DNA from 3 places in the Rhizobium sp. NPDC092011 genome. Region 1 is predicted to be linked to each of the others. Evidence: riboswitches for the same ligand, from Rfam matches in the RefSeq annotation. Region 1 holds a riboswitch; each other region holds the start of a gene.

Region 1 (6,480 bases):
CTTTCGAGGAAGACGCTGGCGACCTTCTTCTTCAGCGGATCGCCGGATGCATATTGCTCCATGATCAGCGCCGACTTGCGCTGCAGAAACTCATTCTCCTCCGACCAGCGATAGGCGTCATCCACGTCAGGCGTCAGGCACAGCGTCGAAAAAATCGACGAGTAGGAGCGCGCATGTACCGCCTCCATGAAGGAGATGTTCGAAAGAACGGCCTCTTCATGTGGCGTAGCGGCATCGGCCATCAGCTTGACCGAGCCGACGCCGTTCTGGATCGTGTCGAGCAGGGTCAGACCGGTGAAGACGCGGATGGTGAGCTGCTGCTCCTCCGGTTTCAGCGTCGCCCAGGACGGGATGTCGTTCGACAACGGCACTTTTTCAGGCAGCCAGAAATTGCCGGTCAGGCGGTTCCAGACTTCGAGATCCTTGTCGTCGTCGATGCGGTTCCAGTTGATCGCACGGATACGGCTTGCCGGCTTGAATTGCATGTTCACGGGAATGTCCTTCTCAAACCGGAAATCAGAGGGCGCAGGAAACGCAGCCCTGCACCTCGGTGCCGGACAGCGCCATCTGGCGAAGACGGATGTAGTAGATGGTCTTGATACCCTTCTTCCAGGCGTAGATCTGCGCCTTGTTGATATCGCGGGTGGTCGCGGTATCACGGAAGAACAGCGTCAGCGACAGGCCCTGGTCGACATGCTGGGTGGCCGCCGCATAGGTATCGATGATCTTTTCCGGTCCGATCTCGTAGGCGTCCTGGTAGTAGTCAAGATTGTCGTTGGTCATGAAGGCGGCCGGATAATAGACGCGGCCGATCTTGCCTTCCTTGCGGATCTCGATCTTGGAAACGATCGGGTGGATCGAAGAGGTCGAGTGGTTGATGTAGGAGATCGAGCCCGTTGGGGGCACGGCCTGCAGGTTCTGGTTATAAAGGCCAGATGTCATGACCGACGTCTTCAGCTCAAGCCAGTCTTCTTGCGTCGGGATGTGGATACCGGCCTCTTCGAAGAGCTGCTTGACCCGTTCCGTCGCCGGCGCCCATTCCTGCTGCGTATATTTATCGAAGTATTCGCCGGAGGCGTATTTCGAATTCTCGAAGCCCTTGAAGCTCGTTCCCCGCTCGATCGCCAGGAGGTTCGAGGCGCGGACCGCGTGGTAAGTCACCGTATAGAAATACATATTGGTGAAATCGACACCCTCTTCAGAGCCGTAGAAGATGCGTTCGCGGGCGAGATAACCGTGCAGGTTCATCTGGCCAAGGCCGATAGCATGGCTGTCGTCATTGCCCTTTTCGATCGAAGGCACGGAGGAGATATGGCTCATGTCCGAGACGGCCGTCAGCGCCCGAATGGAGGTTTCGATGGTCTTGCCGAAATCGGCGGAATCCATCGCCGCGGCAATATTCAGCGAACCCAGGTTGCAGGAGATGTCCTTGCCCATGTGCTCGTAGGAAAGGTCATCATTATACTTGCTGGCTTCGCTCACCTGCAGAATTTCCGAGCAGAGATTGCTCATGGTGATGCGTCCGGCGATCGGATTGGCCTTGTTCACCGTGTCCTCGAACATGATGTACGGATAGCCGCTCTCGAACTGGATCTCGGCGATGACCTGGAAGAAATCGCGCGCCTTGATCTTCTTCTTCTTGATGCGGCTGTCGGCGACCATTTCGCGATATTTTTCGGTCACCGAAATTTCAGTGAAGGGGACGCCGTAAATGCGCTCCACATCGTAAGGCGAGAACAGGTACATATCGTCATTGTTCTTCGCGAGTTCGAAGGTGATATCCGGAACGACGACACCGAGCGACAGGGTCTTGATACGGATCTTCTCGTCGGCATTTTCGCGCTTGGTATCGAGGAAGCGCATGATGTCGGGATGGTGGGCATTGAGATAGACGGCACCAGCTCCCTGGCGGGCTCCAAGCTGGTTGGCGTAGGAGAAGGAATCCTCGAGCAGCTTCATCACAGGGATGATGCCGGAGGACTGGTTCTCGATCTGCTTGATCGGTGCACCGGCCTCGCGGATGTTGGTCAGCGATAGCGCCACGCCGCCGCCGCGCTTGGAAAGCTGCAGCGCGGAATTGATGCCGCGTGCGATCGATTCCATATTGTCCTCGACCCGCAGCAGGAAGCACGAGACGAGCTCGCCGCGCTGCTTTTTGCCGGCATTGAGGAAGGTCGGCGTCGCCGGCTGAAAGCGGCCAGAGATGATCTCGTCGACCATGTCCTTGGCCAGGGCTTCGTTGCCTTGTGCCAGCGCCAGCGCCACCATGCAGATGCGGTCTTCGTAGCGCTCCAGATAGCGCTTGCCGTCGAAGGTCTTCAGCGTGTAGCTGGTGTAATATTTGAAAGCACCGAGGAACGTCGGAAAACGGAACTTCTTCGCATAGGCGTGATCGAAGAGATCACGCACGAAATTGAACGAATACTGATCCAGCACCTCTTGCTCGTAGTACCCCTCAGTCACCAGGTAATCCAGCTTCTCCCGCAGATTATGGAAGAAGACGGTGTTCTGATTGACGTGCTGAAGGAAATACTGCTTGGCCGCCATGCGGTCCTTGTCGAGCTGGATCATCCCCTGCTCGTCATAGAGATTCAGCATGGCGTTGAGGGCGTGATAGTCCAATGCCGTTTCCGTGGCCTTCGCTGGCCGGTCAAGCGTTAGCGTGTCCAAAATCGTTCCAATCCGTGTCTGACATTGGCGACATCCTCCTCCGTTCCCAAAAGCTCGAACCGATACAGAAACGGCACTTTGCATTTGGTAGAGATAATGTCGCCGGCGATACCGTAGGTCGCCCCGAAGTTGCTGTTGCCCGCGGCGATGACCCCGCGGATGTTCGAACGGTTATCCGCATCGTTGAGGAAACGGATCACCTGCTTGGGCACGGCACCCTTGCCTCCTTCGCCGCAATAGGTCGGCACGATGAGGACATAAGGGCGGGTAGCTCGAAGCTCCTCCCCCGCTGACAGCGGGATACGAGCGGCCGGCAAGGCAAGCTTGGCAACAAAGCGATGAGTGTTCTCGGATCTGCTGGAAAAATAGACGAGCTCACCCACCGCCCAACTCCTCAGGCGAGGGCGCTGATCATGTCAGGACGAAAACCGGCCCAGTGCTGCTCACCGGCGATGACGACCGGTACCTGACGGTAGCCGAGGCCCTGCACCAGCTCGTAGGCGGCGTTATCGGTGGACACGTCAATGATGGTGTAATCGATACCCTGGCGGTCGAGCGCGCGGGTGGTCGCGGTGCATTGAACGCAGGCGGGCTTGCTGTAGACGGTAATGCTCATTGGATGTCCTCGTGTGTCTTATAGGCGTGCGAAAGTGTTCGGGCACCAGACGATGCCCGCATTGCAGGATGAAAATGAAGACGGATGCGGCGCGCGGTCGGTCGCTTAAACGACCGTCATTCACGTAGCCGAATATGGGTACTCAAAAACATGGACTTCACCCCGAAGTAATTCATGCGGGGCATTCGCGGGAGCGAAGACGCCGGCGGTCATGCCGCACAGTTCCCCGCTCGCCACCCGGACACCCCGCCCGTGGACGCTATGCTCGAGGCAGGTCTCCTGGCTCGCGGGTCGCAGCATCCGATCTTGCCTTCCCAAGACACATGTGTCCCAGTGGCCATGTCGAACGAACGCTCGCCGCTCACAGTTGCGGGGGCAGCTCCGGCTTGACGACCATCATGTCCGTCGACCGGATTCCCATCTTCGCCTCCAATCCTTGCGAATCGAAGGAACCTCGAACACTATATATAGTATATGAGGTTAAAATTGCGTCAACTGGTTCCGCGCGCCTGCTCCAATTTCAGTGTTGATAATATGTGGATAGCACCACCAATCCCTGCATCTGCGGGGCTGGACAACTCAGATGTTACTTTATAACAATAGGCATGTAATGTTATTACATAAAGGATCACCCATGTTTTGCTCCCGCTCTGCAACCCTCCTGGCCGCCTCCTCGCTGGCGTGCGCATTGCTATTTCCATTTCCCTCCCTCGCCGAAGAAGAGAACACGGCGGAAAGCTGGAGGTTATTTGTCGCCGATCATAGCCTGCCGATTGTTCGCGCATTCGATGTTCGGAGCGGCCGCGAAATAGGCCGCTTCGACATCGACGGATATGCCGCGCTTTCGCTCACCCAAACCGGCAAAACCGTCTTTGCCGTACAGGGCGACAAGAATGTGGTGCATGCCATCGACACAGGCATATCGCTTTCCGATCATGGCGATCATCGCGATATCAAGCTTTCCGACCCGAAACTGCTTGCAACCGTGGTGAAGGGAGAAAAACCTGGCCATGTGGTGAGCCATGCAAACGATGTAGCGATCTTCTATGATCGCGGCGGCAAGTTCGACCTCCTGTCGGAAACCGATCTTGCCGAGGGCAAAGCCGACATTCGGGCTTTCGGCACCACCGCGGCCCATCATGGTGTCGCCGTGCCAATGGGCAACCATCTGCTCGTGTCGGTGCCCAACATGGACTTAGCCGTGAAAGAAGGCGAGCTGCCGCCGCGTCTCGGTCTGCGGGTACTCGATCGCGCGGGCCAGCAGGTAGGACAAGTCGCGCCCTGCACCGGACTGCATGGCGAAGCGACATCTGCCCGGCTGGTCGCCTTCGGCTGCGAGGAAGGCGTCCTCATCGTACGCCCCGGCGGGATCGACGGTCCGAAGGTCGACATGCTCGCCTACGGCACGGCGATGCCGAAAGGCAAGGTCTCGACCTTGCTCGGCGGCACGTCCATGCAATTCTTCCTTGGCAACTACGGCGAACAGACTATCGTCCTGATCGACCCCGATGATAAAGCCAATCCCTATAGGCTGATCGAGCTACCGACGCGGCGCGTGGACTTCGTGCTGGATCCGGCGAAGCCACGGCATGCCTACGTCCTGACGGAAGAAGGAAAACTGCATCTCATCGACACGGTCGACGGCGTGATCGCAAAGTCCGAGAGCGTGACCGAGCCCTACAGCAAGGATGGCCATTGGCGCGATCCGCGGCCGCGTCTGGCCGTTGCCGGCAATCTCATCGCCATAACCGATCCCCGTCACAGCGAGGTGCGTCTGATCGATGCCGAAACCTTGAAGGAGGTCGGCAATATTCCCGTGGAAGGACAGCCCTTTGCCATTGTCGCCGCCGGAGGATCGGGCGCGACCCACTGAGATCGCGCAACCTCCCCAGCGCAACTGACATCGTCCCAGCCACATGAAGGAAACCGGCCGTCACGGCCGGTTCCATCGCTCGGCTAGCTCAGGCGAAGCGCGTGGAGAACACGGCTTTGCAGGAAGCTTCAAGATGACGCTTCAACTCGTAAAGCAGTGCACAGATCGCAAGGGTGGCAACGACAATGGGGACGAATAGCGAAGCAGACATCAGTCCGAGCTGATCCAATGCGTAGGCGATAAGCAGCATGACGGTCTGATGGAGCACGTAGTAGGTGAGAATGGCTCGATTGAGATAGCGGATTAAGGCATTTTCGACTTTGCACCAGATCTTGGCATAGCCGAGAACGGCGACGATAGCACACCATTGAAAGGTGCCTCCAAGTGCCCTTCCCAAAAGCAGGCGCCATTTTTCAGGCTCGGCGGCCGGCATAACGACAAAGAGCAACGCCAAGACCAATGCGCACGCCGACGCCACGCCCAAGGCCGGTTTCCGCATGTCGACCACGTCATCCCAATAGTCATCGCGCGTCGCCATCGCCGCTCCGATAAAGAAGCATACGATATAGACGGCGTGACTATACCAGTCCCCCAACATGTTGGGCGTCGGCGGGAATGCCGGCCTGAGCACGAGCCGCAACAGCACGAAGAGTATGACGGGCAGTATGAGAAGCCATTTTCCGGTCAGCCAGGAGGCAAGCCTATCGCCCGCATGAACCAAGAGTTGCGGCCGAACCGACACCGCAAGCGTCAGGATGGCTGTATAAATCCAGAGGTAGGCGAGATACCACAAATGCTGCATGCCGGCGAGCTGGGCCAGCTCACCATTCGGCAAGAGTATCGGCGTCCAGGTCGCATAGTGCCAGAACACGTCATAGAAGCTGACGTTCACGTCCAAACCTGCGTTCAACCACACATAGATCTGGGGAGGTATCAGAAATAGGAGCCCTAGCAGCAAAGGTATCAGCAATTGCCTTGTGCGAGCACTTCTTAGCGCATCCGGAGATTGCCGCGTCAGCAAGATACCCGTCACCGTTCCTGAAATAATAAAGAGCAGAGACATCCGCCAAGGATGCGTCCATAAATAAATGAGATCAAAGACGGCAGAGCTGTCCGGCGCCTTCAGCAGAAAGGTTCTTGAGTTGAACATCAAGCTGACATGATAGACGATCAGCAGCATGAAAGCTGCGACCCTGACATAGTCCAGATCATATCGACGCGACACCCTATCCATGATTTAGCATATCGAACTTCAACCTTTAATGGATGGTAAAAGCCGAATTGCCATAATTCACAACGCGCCGCTCCGGAGGCCCAAAAC
Region 2 (6,480 bases), on a different contig from region 1:
TCGAGCAGGCGGGTGGTGCCTATTCGTACGAAAAGCGCGATGAGGACGGGACTGCCTTGAAGTGTCGTCAGCGGCTCCAGCGTGTCCGGATGACGGACGGCGACCACTTCGGCAGTCGCAAGCGGCTCTGTCTCGATGAAGGCGCGCAGGGTGTCCTCGAGAGCCAAGGGTTCGTCAGCCCCAAGTGCGTAGAGCCTTTCGGCTTCCGCAAGCGCCTTCGGTACGATGACGGCGGCGGCACGCTCTTCCTTCGAGAGATAGGTGTTGCGCGAGGACAGGGCCAGGCCATCCGTATCGCGAACGGTCGGTACGGGAACGACACGAACCGGCTGGGCCAGATCCTCGACCATGCGACGGATGATCGCCACCTGCTGATAATCCTTTTCGCCGAAATAAGCGCTATCAGGCTGGACGATATTGAAAAGCTTGGTGACAACGGTTGCGACACCGGCAAAATGTCCAGGGCGGACCGCGCCTTCGAGTTCCGTGCCAAGCTTCGGCACGTCGACTACAGTTTCCATGGGGCGCGGATACATATCAGCCACTTCGGGTGCGAAGAGGAAATCGACACCTGCCTCGCGCAGCATGGCGCTGTCGCGCTCAAGATCGCGCGGATATTTCGCCAGATCCTCATTGGCGCCGAATTGCAGTGGATTGACGAAGATCGAGGTGACGACGATATCGTTCTCGGCTTTGGCGCGGGAAACCAGCTCCATATGGCCGGCATGAAGGTAGCCCATGGTCGGCACCAGGCCGATGCTGCGACCGGCTTTGCGATGTTCGCCGAGCCGTTCACGCAAGGTGGCTATCGTGCTGATGACATCCATAATGGCACTCCTCCCAAGGCAGTGCCGCCTCACACCGCCCGTTTCCGTCCCTAGAATTCGGCGGGCCGTTCTAACGTGTGCAGTGCAAAAAGGCAATTCAAGGCGCGTGATGTGGTGGGCGTGGGGATGTTGTCCAATCCGCTGCCTGTCCTGTCGGGAGGATGATATTGCAGGTGCGAGACTGGTAACTGGAAACCTCGCGTAGCTGCCTTGGATATAGCCTCGCTTCCCAAAGCATACCCCAAATGAAATCGCTCTCCGAGGCGAGGCCCGGGAGAGCGAATGCGATATGATGTCGTCTCGTGTCGAGGTTACACCGAGCGGGTCAAGCCGCCGTCGACCTTGAGGTTCTGGCCGGTGATGTAGCCGGCGCCATCCGAGGCGAGGAAGGCGACGGTGGCGGCGATTTCGGCGCTGGTGCCGTAACGCTGCATCGGCACGGTCTCGCGGCGCTCCTCGGTTGCCGGGAGGCTATCGATCCAGCCGGGCAGGACGTTGTTCATCCGCACATTGTCTGCGGCATAGGTGTCGGCGAAAATCTTGGTGTAGGAAGCAAGTCCCGCGCGGAAGACTGCCGAGGTCGGGAACATTGGCGAGGGTTCGAACGCCCAGGCGGTGGAGATGTTGACGATCGCGCCGGACTTCTGCTTCTGCATGATGGGGGCGACGAGGCGCGTCGGACGGATGACGTTCATTAGATAGACGTCTAGGCCGGTGTGCCATTGCTCGTCGGTGATCTCAAGGATCTGAGCGCGGGGGCCGTGGCCGGCGCTGTTGACGAGCACGTCGATCCGTCCCCATTTCTCCATGGTCGTGTCGACCAGTCGCTTGAGGTCGTCATTCGACTGGTTCGAGCCCGTGATGCCGATGCCGCCAAGCTCTTGTGCCAGCGCTTCACCTTTTCCGGAGGAGGACAGAATGGCTACCTTGAAACCATCGGCAGCAAGGCGTCTGGCGCTCTCCGCACCCATGCCGCTGCCGCCCGCTGTGATAACAGCCACTTTTTCTATCGACATTTTCGGTTCCTCTTTCATCTCGTTCGGATAGAGTTTCTTGCCTCAAATTTACCGATGAAATATCATCTTTCCTGCGCGTGGGCGAAGCAGTTACGCTCTTATTTGTCAGTAGAAAAACTATCGCATGGATGGCTCAGTCGGTAAACTTCCTTCTCTGAATGGTCTCAAGGCGTTCGAGGTATCTGCGCGGCATCATAGCTTCAGGCTTGCCGCCGAGGAACTCGGTGTTACGCAAGGCGCTGTGGCCCAGCAGGTGCGCGGGCTGGAGGCGGAGCTCGGAGTCAAGTTGTTCGAGCGGATGCCGCGAAGTCTTGTCTTGACGGGCGAGGGGCGTGGCTATTTCGCCGATATCAGGCGTGCCTTTGAAATCATCGCTCAGGCGACTGGCGATCTTAAGCCACAGCCCGTCAGGCTTACGATCAGCACCACGCCGACATTCGCATCGAAATGGCTGATCCCACGCCTGCCGGATTTTACGGCGCGTCATCCGGATCTCGACCTCCATATTCTCGCGACGGAGCGCATGTCTGGCTTTCAGGCCGATGGGGTGGACCTTGCCGTGCGCTATGGCAGACCACCCTTCGGTCCAGGACTGGCGACGGAGTTGCTATTCGAGCAGGAAATCATTGCGGTTTGCAGCCTGGTGCTGCTGCTTGAGCGAAAGCCGCCGACTACCTCGGAGGAGCTTGCAGGTTACGTGCTTCTGCATGATGCCCATAATTCCTGGCCGGAATTCATCGACAGGCATTTCGGAGGCGCGGCGCAGGCACCCTACAAGGGGATCAGTTTCAACCAGACCTCACACGCCATCGAAGCTGCCATTGCCGGGCAGGGCATCGTGCTTGCCAACCGGGATTTCGTTGCCCGAGACTTGGCTGAAGGGCGCCTGATACAGATCGTCGAGGGATCGCTAAGCGGTCCCTCCGATTTTTACATGGTCTGGCCACGCTACCGGAAATCGGCGGCCCTGGAGACGGTTATCGCCTGGCTGGGTGAAGAGGCGAGACGGAAATGAGGCGGTGGCCCCTGCCACGCCTTGACCGGCTCTCGAACATCGGACATTGCTGCGTTGTAACGGTTCTGCGGACCTTTGGTCCGGAGCTAAGAGGGAATCCGGTCACAATGCCGGAGCTGCCCCCGCAACTGTAAGCGGCGAGCCGTCGTCCAAGATGTCACTGAGGGAGCCTCCTTGGGAAGACGGACGGCGGTGATGAACCGTGAGCCAGGAGACCTGCCGCTACAGATAACGTCCACGGGCGGGGTGTCCCGGTGTGCCGCTTTGCGACCGGCATGTCTATGCCCGGCGCCGATGCGTCATTCCATTGCCCTGCCTTCCAATCGAGATGGTAGTGCTCTTATGTCAAATACGCCTTCCGGGGTTCACACGCAGTCTCCCACAACACTGATCGACATCGTCTTTCCAGGCGATACCAACCACCATGGCACCTTTTTCGGAGGCGCAGGCCTTGCGTTGATGGATCGCGTCGCCTTCATCTCCGCCACAAGATACGGCCGCGCGCCTTTCGTGACCGCCTCTTGCGAACGGGTTGATTTCAGACAACCGGCTCGCATCGGTCATATCGTCGAATTTACAGCGCTTCCCGTCAGGGCCGGGCGTCGTTCCCTGACGATCGAGGTGGAAATGGTTGCGGAGGCCATCGCCGGCCGGGAGCGGCATGTTTGCACACGCGGCGTCTTTCACATGGTTGCGATCCCCGAGGAGCAAAGCGCGTCTGACTGGATATTGCCACCACTTAAATCGCAAGCCGAGCCGCCCCGAAGCGAAGGCGCGGCGATGGTGGATATTGTATTTCCCGATCAGGCCAATAGCGCCGGAAAAATGTTTGGCGGCGAAGCGGTGGCCTACATGACGAAGGCTGCCTTCATTGCCGCATCGAGACTTTCCGGGAGGTTGACGGTACTGGCGTCTTCGGAGCGCATCGACTTTTCCCGCCCTATCGTCGTTGGCGAGATTGTCGAGGTTTGCGCCGAGGTCATCGAAATCGGGCGGACCTCAATGAAAGTGCAGACGGTCCTCTACTCCGAGAACCTTCTCAGCGGAGAGCGACATATCACGGCGACGGGACATTTCGTGATGGTTGCCGTTGATGCAAACCACAAGCCTGTCGTCGTCGAGCGATGAGTTTGACGCGGCGAGTGCGTGCTTCCTGATTGCCCTGGCTCATCCATCACGATGCGGTTGAAGGCATGATGTGGAAGATGATCGTCTCTCTGGCGCCGTTGCTCCAGGCTCCGCCGATCGAGCAGATTTTCGAGGAATGAAATGCCATCTGGCGTGGCCGGCGCGTCTTGGCACATATGCCTGCCATCCACCTGCTTGCGCGCGGCCCTTAGTATTCGGTTCCTAAGGCTTTCCCGGGATTAGCGCTTTTCTCAATCTTTTGCTGTTAGCTGACCGCATGGCAAAGATCGTGGCATTGGCGGCATATTTCTATCAGGCGGCCGTGGCATTCGGGCTGCTGATCGCAATAGCGCATTTGCTTGCGCCGGCGGATTACGCGGCCTACTCGCTTTTCATCACCATCAGCCAGTTTGCGGCGATCTTCTGCTTCGAATGGATCCGCCATGCCTGCAGCCGCTTCTATCCGGGTTCGACGCCCGGGAGCGAAGCACTGGAGCGAAAGGCGCTGACCGTCGAGTTTGCCGTATGCGCGATGATCTGCCTGGTCGCTGCATCCGCGTCGATCTTCTTTTCGGTTCCCCGCGAGATTGCGATGCTTGGCGCTCTTGTTGCGGTTTTGCAGGGCGGAAGCGATCTTCATCTCACCATGCTGCGCTTTCGCCAGGAGTTTCGCGCCTTTTCCCGACTGCAGGGATCCCGCGCCACCATTCTTGCCGTCGGTACGCTCGCCGGAGCAATGGTTACTCCAAACTTCACCTGCACGATCATAGGGTTGCTCGCCGGCTATGTTGCCTACGGCTCGTGGGCCATATTTCTGACCCGCGACAGTCTGCGCGAAGCGGCGCGTCTCGAGCCAGCGCTGATCCGCAAGCATTTTGTTTATGGCAGCGTTGCGGCCAGCGCCTCGGTGCTCGGTATGCTTGCGCCGTTGGGCTTGAAGTCGATCCTGACGGCGGCGTTAGGGGCGGGCGGGGCTGCAGGCGCATTGCTGGCGCTCGATCTGCTGCAGCGGCCGTTCGTGCTGATCGTTTCGGCACTGCAGGCCATTCAATATCCGGATGTGGTCGCCTCCCATGATCGCGATGGTATAACTCCTGCGTTCAGGAAACAGCTTGGAGATTACTATTCGCTGCTGACCGGCCTTACATTGATGACCGCGGCCGGCATTTTCGCCCTGTTGCAGCCCGTGGCGCATCTGGTTATTTCGGCTGGCTTGCGCGACGGATTTCTTGCAGGCGCGCCTTTTGTCGTCGGTCTTTCGGTGTGCCGCGCCCTGACATTGAACATGTCGCCGACGCCTGCGCACCTTCAGCGCCGATTGCTGATGATTTTCCTGTTGGCTTTGGTCGATTGCGTCCTGCTGAATGTCGGGACGCTGCTTGGCGGCTATTTCGGCTCGTTCGACGATGCGGCGCTCATGTTCGGCGGTATGATCGGTGCGCTGGTGGCAATGGCGATCGGGGTGAAGGTGCTCACTTTGCTGCCCTTCAGCTTCATCTGGCGGCCGGTCATTTTCTCCGCCATCGGTCTCGCCGTGCCGGTACTTGCAACGGCCGGCTTTGAGTATTCACTTTGGATATCGGTGACGATTGGCGTTGTCGGTGGCGCTGTGTTCTGCGTGCTCGGCCTTCACAGCTATTTCGTCACGATGTTCCGGCCGCAAGCCCGAAGTTAGATCCGTCAGAGGGCCTCCAGCATGGATAGCACACGCTCCGCACTGCTGTTCCAGGAGAAGCGCGCGACATTCTCGTGGCCGCGTCGGCGCAGATCCTCACGCAAAGCGCCGTCTGCGGCAATCCTCTGCATGGCGGCGACAAGCTCGTCCTGCCTGGTGGGATCGAAGTAGAGCGCAGCATCGCCCGAGGCTTCGCGGACAGCGGGGATATCGGCGGCCAGCACCGGGCAACCCTGCGTCATGGCTTCGAGCGGCGGAATGCCGAAGCCTTCATAGAGGCTGGGAAAGACGAAGGCCGTGGCATGTCGTTCCAGCGCGGCGATCTCTGCATCCGTGAGGCGACCGGGAAAGAGCTGCCTGTCACTGGACTGCGGCCCGTCGGCCTCGAACACGGTCGGAGCTGTGCCGCCGACAACCACGAGTTTCTGGTTTTCATCGCCAAGGGTTTCGAAGGCGCGAATGGCGAAATCGAGATTCTTGTTCGGCTTCATCGTACCGACGAGAAGGAAGAAGCCGTTGGTCTGTAATCCGAGCCGCTGGATGATGGCCTCATCGGGTTGAATGGCGGCGAAGTGATCGACGGCATTGTAGACCACATCGATGCCGCTTGCGGGGACCCGGAAAACGGAGGCAAGTTCGTCGCGCGAAAACTCCGAGACCGTGCCGATCTTGGCGGTGCGGGTGAGCACCGTGCCGAGGGCGCCATGCAGCATGCGGTAGCTGCGTTTGAAGGATTGCGGGTGCCGGAAGATGGTCGCGTCATGGATGACCACCATTTGGCGGCGATGCAGGAGAGGACCGCTGCCGCCGAAGCCGATC
Region 3 (6,480 bases), on a different contig from region 1:
CGCCGGTGCTGTCGCTCGGCTGTGCCATCGCAGCCGGTTATATTCTCAATGCCTTTTTCCCGATCCCGGCCGCGGATTCGCAAGCGGTGCTGAGTTGGATCACTGCCCATGCGACGTCGGTTGCAGTCGATAGCCCGCGTGTCGCCGAATACATTACGGCCCATGCCGGCACATCGCCGCAAGATGCAGTAAAAGCGCTACTGAGCGCCGATGGCGTCGCCGCTTTGACGCCTGCCATTCGCAACTGGTCTCTCGTCAGCTTCAATATTCCATTCCTCGCAATGGCCAACATCAACGCCACCTTCTTCATCGGTGGCATTCTGATGCTGATCATATTTGCAATCCAGCACCGCGGTATCTCCGAGACGGCAAGTGTGCAGAAATGGCTGGCGATCATCGTCCTCGTCCCGCTGCTTATCATTGGCATCTATCCAATTGTCAGCGGCCAGATCGTCTCCAGCAACGTCACCGGTCTGGTGCCGCCGACGGCCGCCTATGCCGGGACAGATGGAACCTGGAGCAATGGTGGCTGGACGCTTTTCCTGGGTGGTCTCTACATTGCCGCCTGGTCGACCTACGGGTTTGAAACCGCGGTCTGCTACACTCGAGAACTTAAAAATCCGAAGACCGACACCTTCAAGGCGATCTTTTATTCGGGTCTTGCCTGCTGCATCTTCTTCTTCCTGGTGCCCTTTGCTTTCCAGGGCGTGCTCGGCCACGCTGGCATGCTGGCGCCCGGTATCGTCGACGGCACCGGTGTCGCCGAAGCGCTCGGCGGCCTGATCGGTGCCGGCCGCATAGTCACCCAGCTCCTCGTGATCCTGATGATCATGGCACTGTTCCTGGCCATCATGACCGCAATGGCCGGGTCTTCGCGCACGCTCTATCAGGGCTCGAAGGACGGATGGCTGCCGAAATATCTTGATCACGTGAACGAGCATGGTGCACCGACCAGGGCGATGTGGACGGACTTCGCCTTCAACCTCTCCCTTCTCGCCATTGCATCCGACACAAGTGGCTATTTCTTCGTACTTGCCGTCTCCAACGTCGGCTACATCATCTTCAACTTCCTCAATCTCAACTCCGGCTGGATCCACCGCATGGATTCCGGCCATGTCGAGCGTCCGTGGAAGGCACCGTCCTGGCTGATCGGTCTCAACACCGTTCTGGCTTTCGTCAACGCGCTCTTCCTCGGTGCAGGCGCCAAGGTTTGGGGCTATGCCAACGCACTCTGGATCGGCTTTGCTTTTGCCGCCCTGATCCTGCCAGTGTTCGCCTACCGGCATTATGTGCGTGACGGCGGCAAATTCCCGGCCGGGGCTATGGACGATCTGGGTCTTGTTGGCCAGGACCTCGGCGTGAAGAAGGCGGGAATTCTGCCATATCTGGCCCTGGTTGGAGGCCTCGCCATCGTGCTGATTGCCAATTGGGCCTTCCAATTGCCGGCTTGAAATAGAGCAATGATAACGACTGCTCCGCTGTGGCTCGCCACAGCGGAGCAGGCTTTATAGGATCCTGTCTTTGTATGGGGACATGAACTACCTGACATCCCAACCTTATAGGAACTTCGAATCTGATCAGCGATGATGGGGATGAGAGATCTTGACCCATCTACCGCCGGCATCGCTTTCGAGCCGGCATCATCGTTCACGCGGTGCGGCTTCATTTCCGCCGAGCCAGCGGATGGTGGAGGAGGTGAACCGTGGGAGTCGTCGCAGAAGACGATGGAGCAACCTTGAGAGAAGATATTCTTTAAGCTGTTGCGGTCGCCCGCGTTGGCCTAAAGCGTTCAAACACTGAGCACCGCCATCCTGCCGCATGACCAGCGGGCCAGGGGTTCGAACTCCTTAGAGAGCAGTTGTCTCAATCACACTTGTACCGTCTTGTGCGATCCGGATATCCATTTCCGGGGGAACACCTGTCGCACCATGTGGCTTGGACATGCATTGCGAACCCGCGGCTCTTTATGCCGACGAACGCGGGGTCCTGGCCATCATAAGATTGCCTCGCACTTCCTGCCGGAAAAACACGGCCGGCCGATGAATGCGCCGGCGGTTTGTCACGGCTTATCGAAATCGGCACTCTCGAGGTGTTTGCCCATTGGAATATGGCGGCTGGATCTACTCCTCCCGCGATAGCCAAAGTCATCGGCGCAGCCTAGGTGGCGAACCGATCGAGATCGGCAAGCTCCACTGCGCCGATGCCGTCATGACTATTGCAGCTTTAGGCCGATGCCTGGCGCGACGTCGCGAGAAACCCGGCGATGAAATCGACAGTGTCGTCGCCATCTCTTAATCCGAGGTGGATGCTTTTTTTGATGCCGTGCTGGCCGATGCGGACTGGCCGGACACCCAGTGCTGCCGCCTCCCGACGCACCAACCAGTCAGGAATGGCGCTAACCCCGCGACCTGCCGCCACGAGTTGAAGCATCATTTCAGTCGTTTCAACATTCCGATGATGGCGCGGGCGACAATTGGCGGGCACTAGGAATTGCGTGAAGACATCCAGCCGCTCCGGCGGTACCGGATAGGTGAACAGCGTCTCATCCAGCAGGTCAGCAGGTTCGGCATGACGCTTCAGCGCCAGCGGATGGTCGGCCGGAACGGCAAGCACCAATTCGTAGTCGAACACTGGCAGATAGTGAATTGCGGGCATCTCGATCGGATCCGGTGTGATCAGGATGTCGATTTCGTATCCGGTGAGAGCGGCAACGCCACCGAAGGCAAATGATGTCGTCAGCTCCAGGCCCACATCCGGCCATTCCATGAGATAGGGCTTTGTGACACCCATAAGCCACTGGTGGCACGGATGGCATTCCATGCCGATCTTGAGAGAGCCTCGCTGGCCGTGGCGATAATCCGACAGGACATCCTCAGCCCTTTCGATCTGGGGGAGAACGCGCTGCGCAAGCGTCAGGATGTAGCGGCCGGCCTCGGTGAGACGAAGGGTGCGGCCATCCTTTTCCCACATCGCCACGCCATAGCGTTCTTCGAGCTTGCGGATCGTGTGGCTAAGGGCAGACTGGGAGACGTTCAGCCGCTCCGCTGCAGCCGTCAGGCTGCCCATGCGGTCGACTTCACGCAGGATCGACAGATGTTGCCTGTCCAGCATTGTCACGCCCGCCCTTCGCCAATGGGAAGGACGGTATCGACGAGCTTGGTTGTCGAGGCGGGCTGGGCAGGCTTTTCTATCGTCGCGGTCTCTGTCATTGGCATTACCATAAGTTTCGGCAAGGCGGCGGCATGACGCAGAGACGACGGCACAGGGGTACCGAACGCGAAAGCGGCACTCCGGGACACCCCGCCCGTGGACGTTATCTATCGCGGCAGGTTTCCTGGCTTGCGGGTCGTTGCTTTCGTCCGCCTTCCCGAGGCGCGCCTCAGTGACATGGATGGACGTTCGCTCGCCGCTTACAGTTGCGGGGGCAGCTTCGGATTCAGGCTGTGATCAAAACCCTCACCGAATTCCCTCTTAGCTCCGGACTCCCGTCCGCAGAACCACGATGACGAACCAATGTCTTATGTCGCTTGCGTGGTCAAGGCGTTCATCACCGGAATACAAGGAAGTGATTGTTACGGGGTTCGAAGCGGATGACTTTTCTGTCCGCCTTTATCTGCGCCGTCTTTTAAGGCGGCTCTTACGGCAAATCATGAACACGGCTCATGCTTCCGTGAGATAATACCATTGTTACTTAATGGATGTGTCAGGCATAAAACGCACAACGCTCTCAAGTCCGGATAGCACAAAGGCTGCCGGCTGAAGCAATGGCAAATAATATCCGGTGTATCCTGAATCATGTATCAAAAGACTCAGGATCTATATCGGGATATAGGACGTCCGATCGCGATGAATAAACGATTCAATTTCAATATTAAGAGAATTACTTTTGATGAGGACTATCGCCCCTCAGAAAACACGCGTATCACGACCAACTTTGCCAATTTGGCGAGAGGGGAGAGCCGTCAGGAAAACCTCCGCAATGCCCTGAAGATGATTGATAATCGTTTCAACGCCCTGGCGCATTGGGATAATCCCAAAGGCGATCGCTATTGCGTCGAACTCGAAATCATTTCGGTTGAAATGGCTATTGCTACTGAAGGCAACAATGATGCCTTCCCCCTGATCGAAATATTGAAAACGAACATCGTTGATCGAAAGACCAACGAACGCATCGAGGGTATCGTCGGGAATAATTTCTCCTCTTACGTCCGAGATTACGACTTCAGCGTCGTTCTGCCGGAGTACAACAAGGATCGCGCCGCATTCGGCATGCCAGAGAATTTTGGCGAGTTGCATGGCAACCTGTTCAAATGTTTTGTGAATTCTGATGCCTACAAAGAGCATTTTCACAAGCCGCCGGTCATATGTCTGAGCGCCTCAAGCAGCAAGACATACCGTCGGACTGGAAATCAGCATCCTGTATTGGGCGTCGAATACCAGCAGGATGAATTGTCGTCGACCGATCTCTACTTCCAAAAAATGGGGCTGCAGGTTCGCTTCTTCATGCCGCCGAATAGCGTTGCGCCTTTTGCCTTTTATTTTCTCGGCGATCTGCTCGATGACTATACCAATCTCGAGCTCATCAGCACCATCAGTACGATGGAGACTTTTCAGAAGATTTACCGGCCCGAGATCTACAACGCCAATTCCGCGGCAGGGGCCTGTTATCAGCCAAGTCTCAAGCATCAGGATTATTCACTGACCCGTATTGTCTACGATCGCGAAGAGCGTAGCCGGCTGGCTGTTGAGCAGGGAAGGTTTGCTGAGGAGCACTTCATCAAACCATACAAGACCGTTCTTGAGCAATGGTCTGCCAATCACGCCATTTGACGAACCAGAAACATAAGGCCGCCTATCATGAAAACACTGTTGCCCACGTCAACCGCCGGCAGCTTGCCAAAGCCCTCGTGGCTTGCAGAGCCGGAAAAACTCTGGTCGCCCTGGAAATTGCAGGATGAGGAATTGATCGAGGGCAAACAGGACGCCTTGCGCTTATCCTTGGACGATCAACGGCAGGCAGGGATCGATATCGTCAGCGACGGCGAGCAGACGCGCCAACATTTCGTGACCACCTTCATCGAGCATCTCGATGGGGTTGATTTCGAAAAACGCGAGACCGTCAGAATTCGGGATCGCTATGATGCGAGCGTCCCTACGGTCGTCGGCGCGGTGTCTCGCAAAAAGGCGGTTTTCGTCGAAGACGCCAAGTTCCTGCGTAAGCAGACCAAGCAGCCCATCAAATGGGCTCTGCCGGGTCCGATGACGATGATCGATACGCTCTTTGACAACCACTATAAAAGCCGCGAAAAGCTGGCCTGGGAATTCGCCAAGATCCTCAATCAGGAAGCGAGGGAATTGGAGGCTGCCGGCGTCGATATCATCCAGTTCGACGAGCCCGCATTCAATGTCTTCTTTGACGAGGTGAATGATTGGGGCGTTGCCACGTTGGAAAAGGCGATCGAAGGGCTCAAGTGCGAAACGGCCGTCCATATTTGCTATGGCTACGGTATAAAAGCCAATACGGATTGGAAAAAGACCCTGGGGTCGGAGTGGCGGCAATATGAGGAATCCTTCCCCAAATTGCAGAAATCCAGTATCGGTATGATTTCCCTGGAGTGCCACAACTCGCACGTTCCAATGGATCTCATTGAGCTGGTCCGAGGTAAAAAAGTGATGGTCGGCGCCATCGATGTGGCAAGCAATACCATCGAAACGCCAGAGGAAGTGGCCGCTACTCTGCGAAAGGCACTGCAATTCGTCGATGCCGACAAACTGTGCCCCTGCACCAATTGCGGCATGGCACCTCTCCCTCGCCGAGTGGCGAGAGGCAAGCTGAATGCTTTGGCTGCAGGCGCCGAAATCGTGCGAAGAGAACTCTCGGCCTAGTGCCAGCAGAATATAGTGAGGTGTAGAGGGGTTATCTTTTCAGTCTGATTGGATCGAAATCCATATCAAAGGTAACCCCTGCCTATCTCATGATGTCGAGAAGGGGCGGCGAAGAAACATGTCGCTTCGTGACGTCTACCGCCTGATGGCGCCGCATGTTGTCACCCGGCGCTTTGCTGCACCCTCGGATGTTGCCGATCCTGGGTGCGAGGGGGCTTTGCCGCACCGATTACGAACCGCGGACGTTGTGCAACCGCCTCGGTTTTACCCATCCAGAACGCGCTCGAGAGGCCGATATGAGCATAGTGGATCATCGCTTCGACATCGTAGACAAGGCCAGGTTTCGCAATGGCATGTCGCGCCTCGGTTCCGCAGTCAACGTCGTCACCACCAGATCAGGTGGCAAGCGGTACGGCTTTACGGCATCGGCGGTCTGCAGTGTCAGCGACACGCCGGCAACGCTTCTCGTCTGCATCAACCGTGCGAGCTCGTGTTTTCATGCCTTCGCAAACGCGCGCCATTTCTGCGTCAACACGTTGATGCCGGGTCAGGAGCACATTTCGAAACACTTTGGCGGAAAGACGCTGGTGGAGG

The links. A riboswitch is a leader RNA that binds a small molecule or an ion and turns the genes downstream of it on or off. The one in region 1 is predicted to bind cobalamin.
Region 2: another riboswitch for cobalamin. It lies ahead of ACIQJ2_RS11870 (acyl-CoA thioesterase); the one in region 1 lies ahead of nrdH (glutaredoxin-like protein NrdH).
Region 3: another riboswitch for cobalamin. It lies ahead of ACIQJ2_RS24385 (LysR family transcriptional regulator); the one in region 1 lies ahead of nrdH (glutaredoxin-like protein NrdH).

What each region holds. Positions count from the first base shown of each region.
Region 1 is NZ_JBIVSO010000001.1:1,360,948-1,367,427, reverse strand. Features, by position in the region: gene nrdF (class 1b ribonucleoside-diphosphate reductase subunit beta) at 1-491, opposite strand, end outside; gene nrdE (class 1b ribonucleoside-diphosphate reductase subunit alpha) at 517-2,670, opposite strand; gene nrdI (class Ib ribonucleoside-diphosphate reductase assembly flavoprotein NrdI) at 2,658-3,053, opposite strand; gene nrdH (glutaredoxin-like protein NrdH) at 3,065-3,286, opposite strand; cobalamin riboswitch at 3,538-3,758, opposite strand; gene ACIQJ2_RS06240 (hypothetical protein) at 3,921-5,159, shown strand; gene ACIQJ2_RS06235 (acyltransferase family protein) at 5,248-6,393, opposite strand.
Region 2 is NZ_JBIVSO010000002.1:710,420-716,899, forward strand. Features, by position in the region: gene panC (pantoate--beta-alanine ligase) at 1-827, opposite strand, end outside; gene ACIQJ2_RS11860 (SDR family oxidoreductase) at 1,139-1,843, opposite strand; gene ACIQJ2_RS11865 (LysR substrate-binding domain-containing protein) at 1,968-2,858, shown strand; cobalamin riboswitch at 2,902-3,097, shown strand; gene ACIQJ2_RS11870 (acyl-CoA thioesterase) at 3,201-3,986, shown strand; gene ACIQJ2_RS11875 (hypothetical protein) at 4,264-5,661, shown strand; gene ACIQJ2_RS11880 (glycosyltransferase family 4 protein) at 5,667-6,480, opposite strand, start outside.
Region 3 is NZ_JBIVSO010000007.1:9,189-15,668, forward strand. Features, by position in the region: gene ACIQJ2_RS24380 (APC family permease) at 1-1,451, shown strand, start outside; gene ACIQJ2_RS24385 (LysR family transcriptional regulator) at 2,224-3,111, opposite strand; cobalamin riboswitch at 3,307-3,517, opposite strand; gene ACIQJ2_RS24390 (DUF1852 domain-containing protein) at 3,847-4,830, shown strand; gene ACIQJ2_RS24395 (methionine synthase) at 4,858-5,886, shown strand; gene ACIQJ2_RS24400 (flavin reductase) at 6,183-6,480, shown strand, end outside.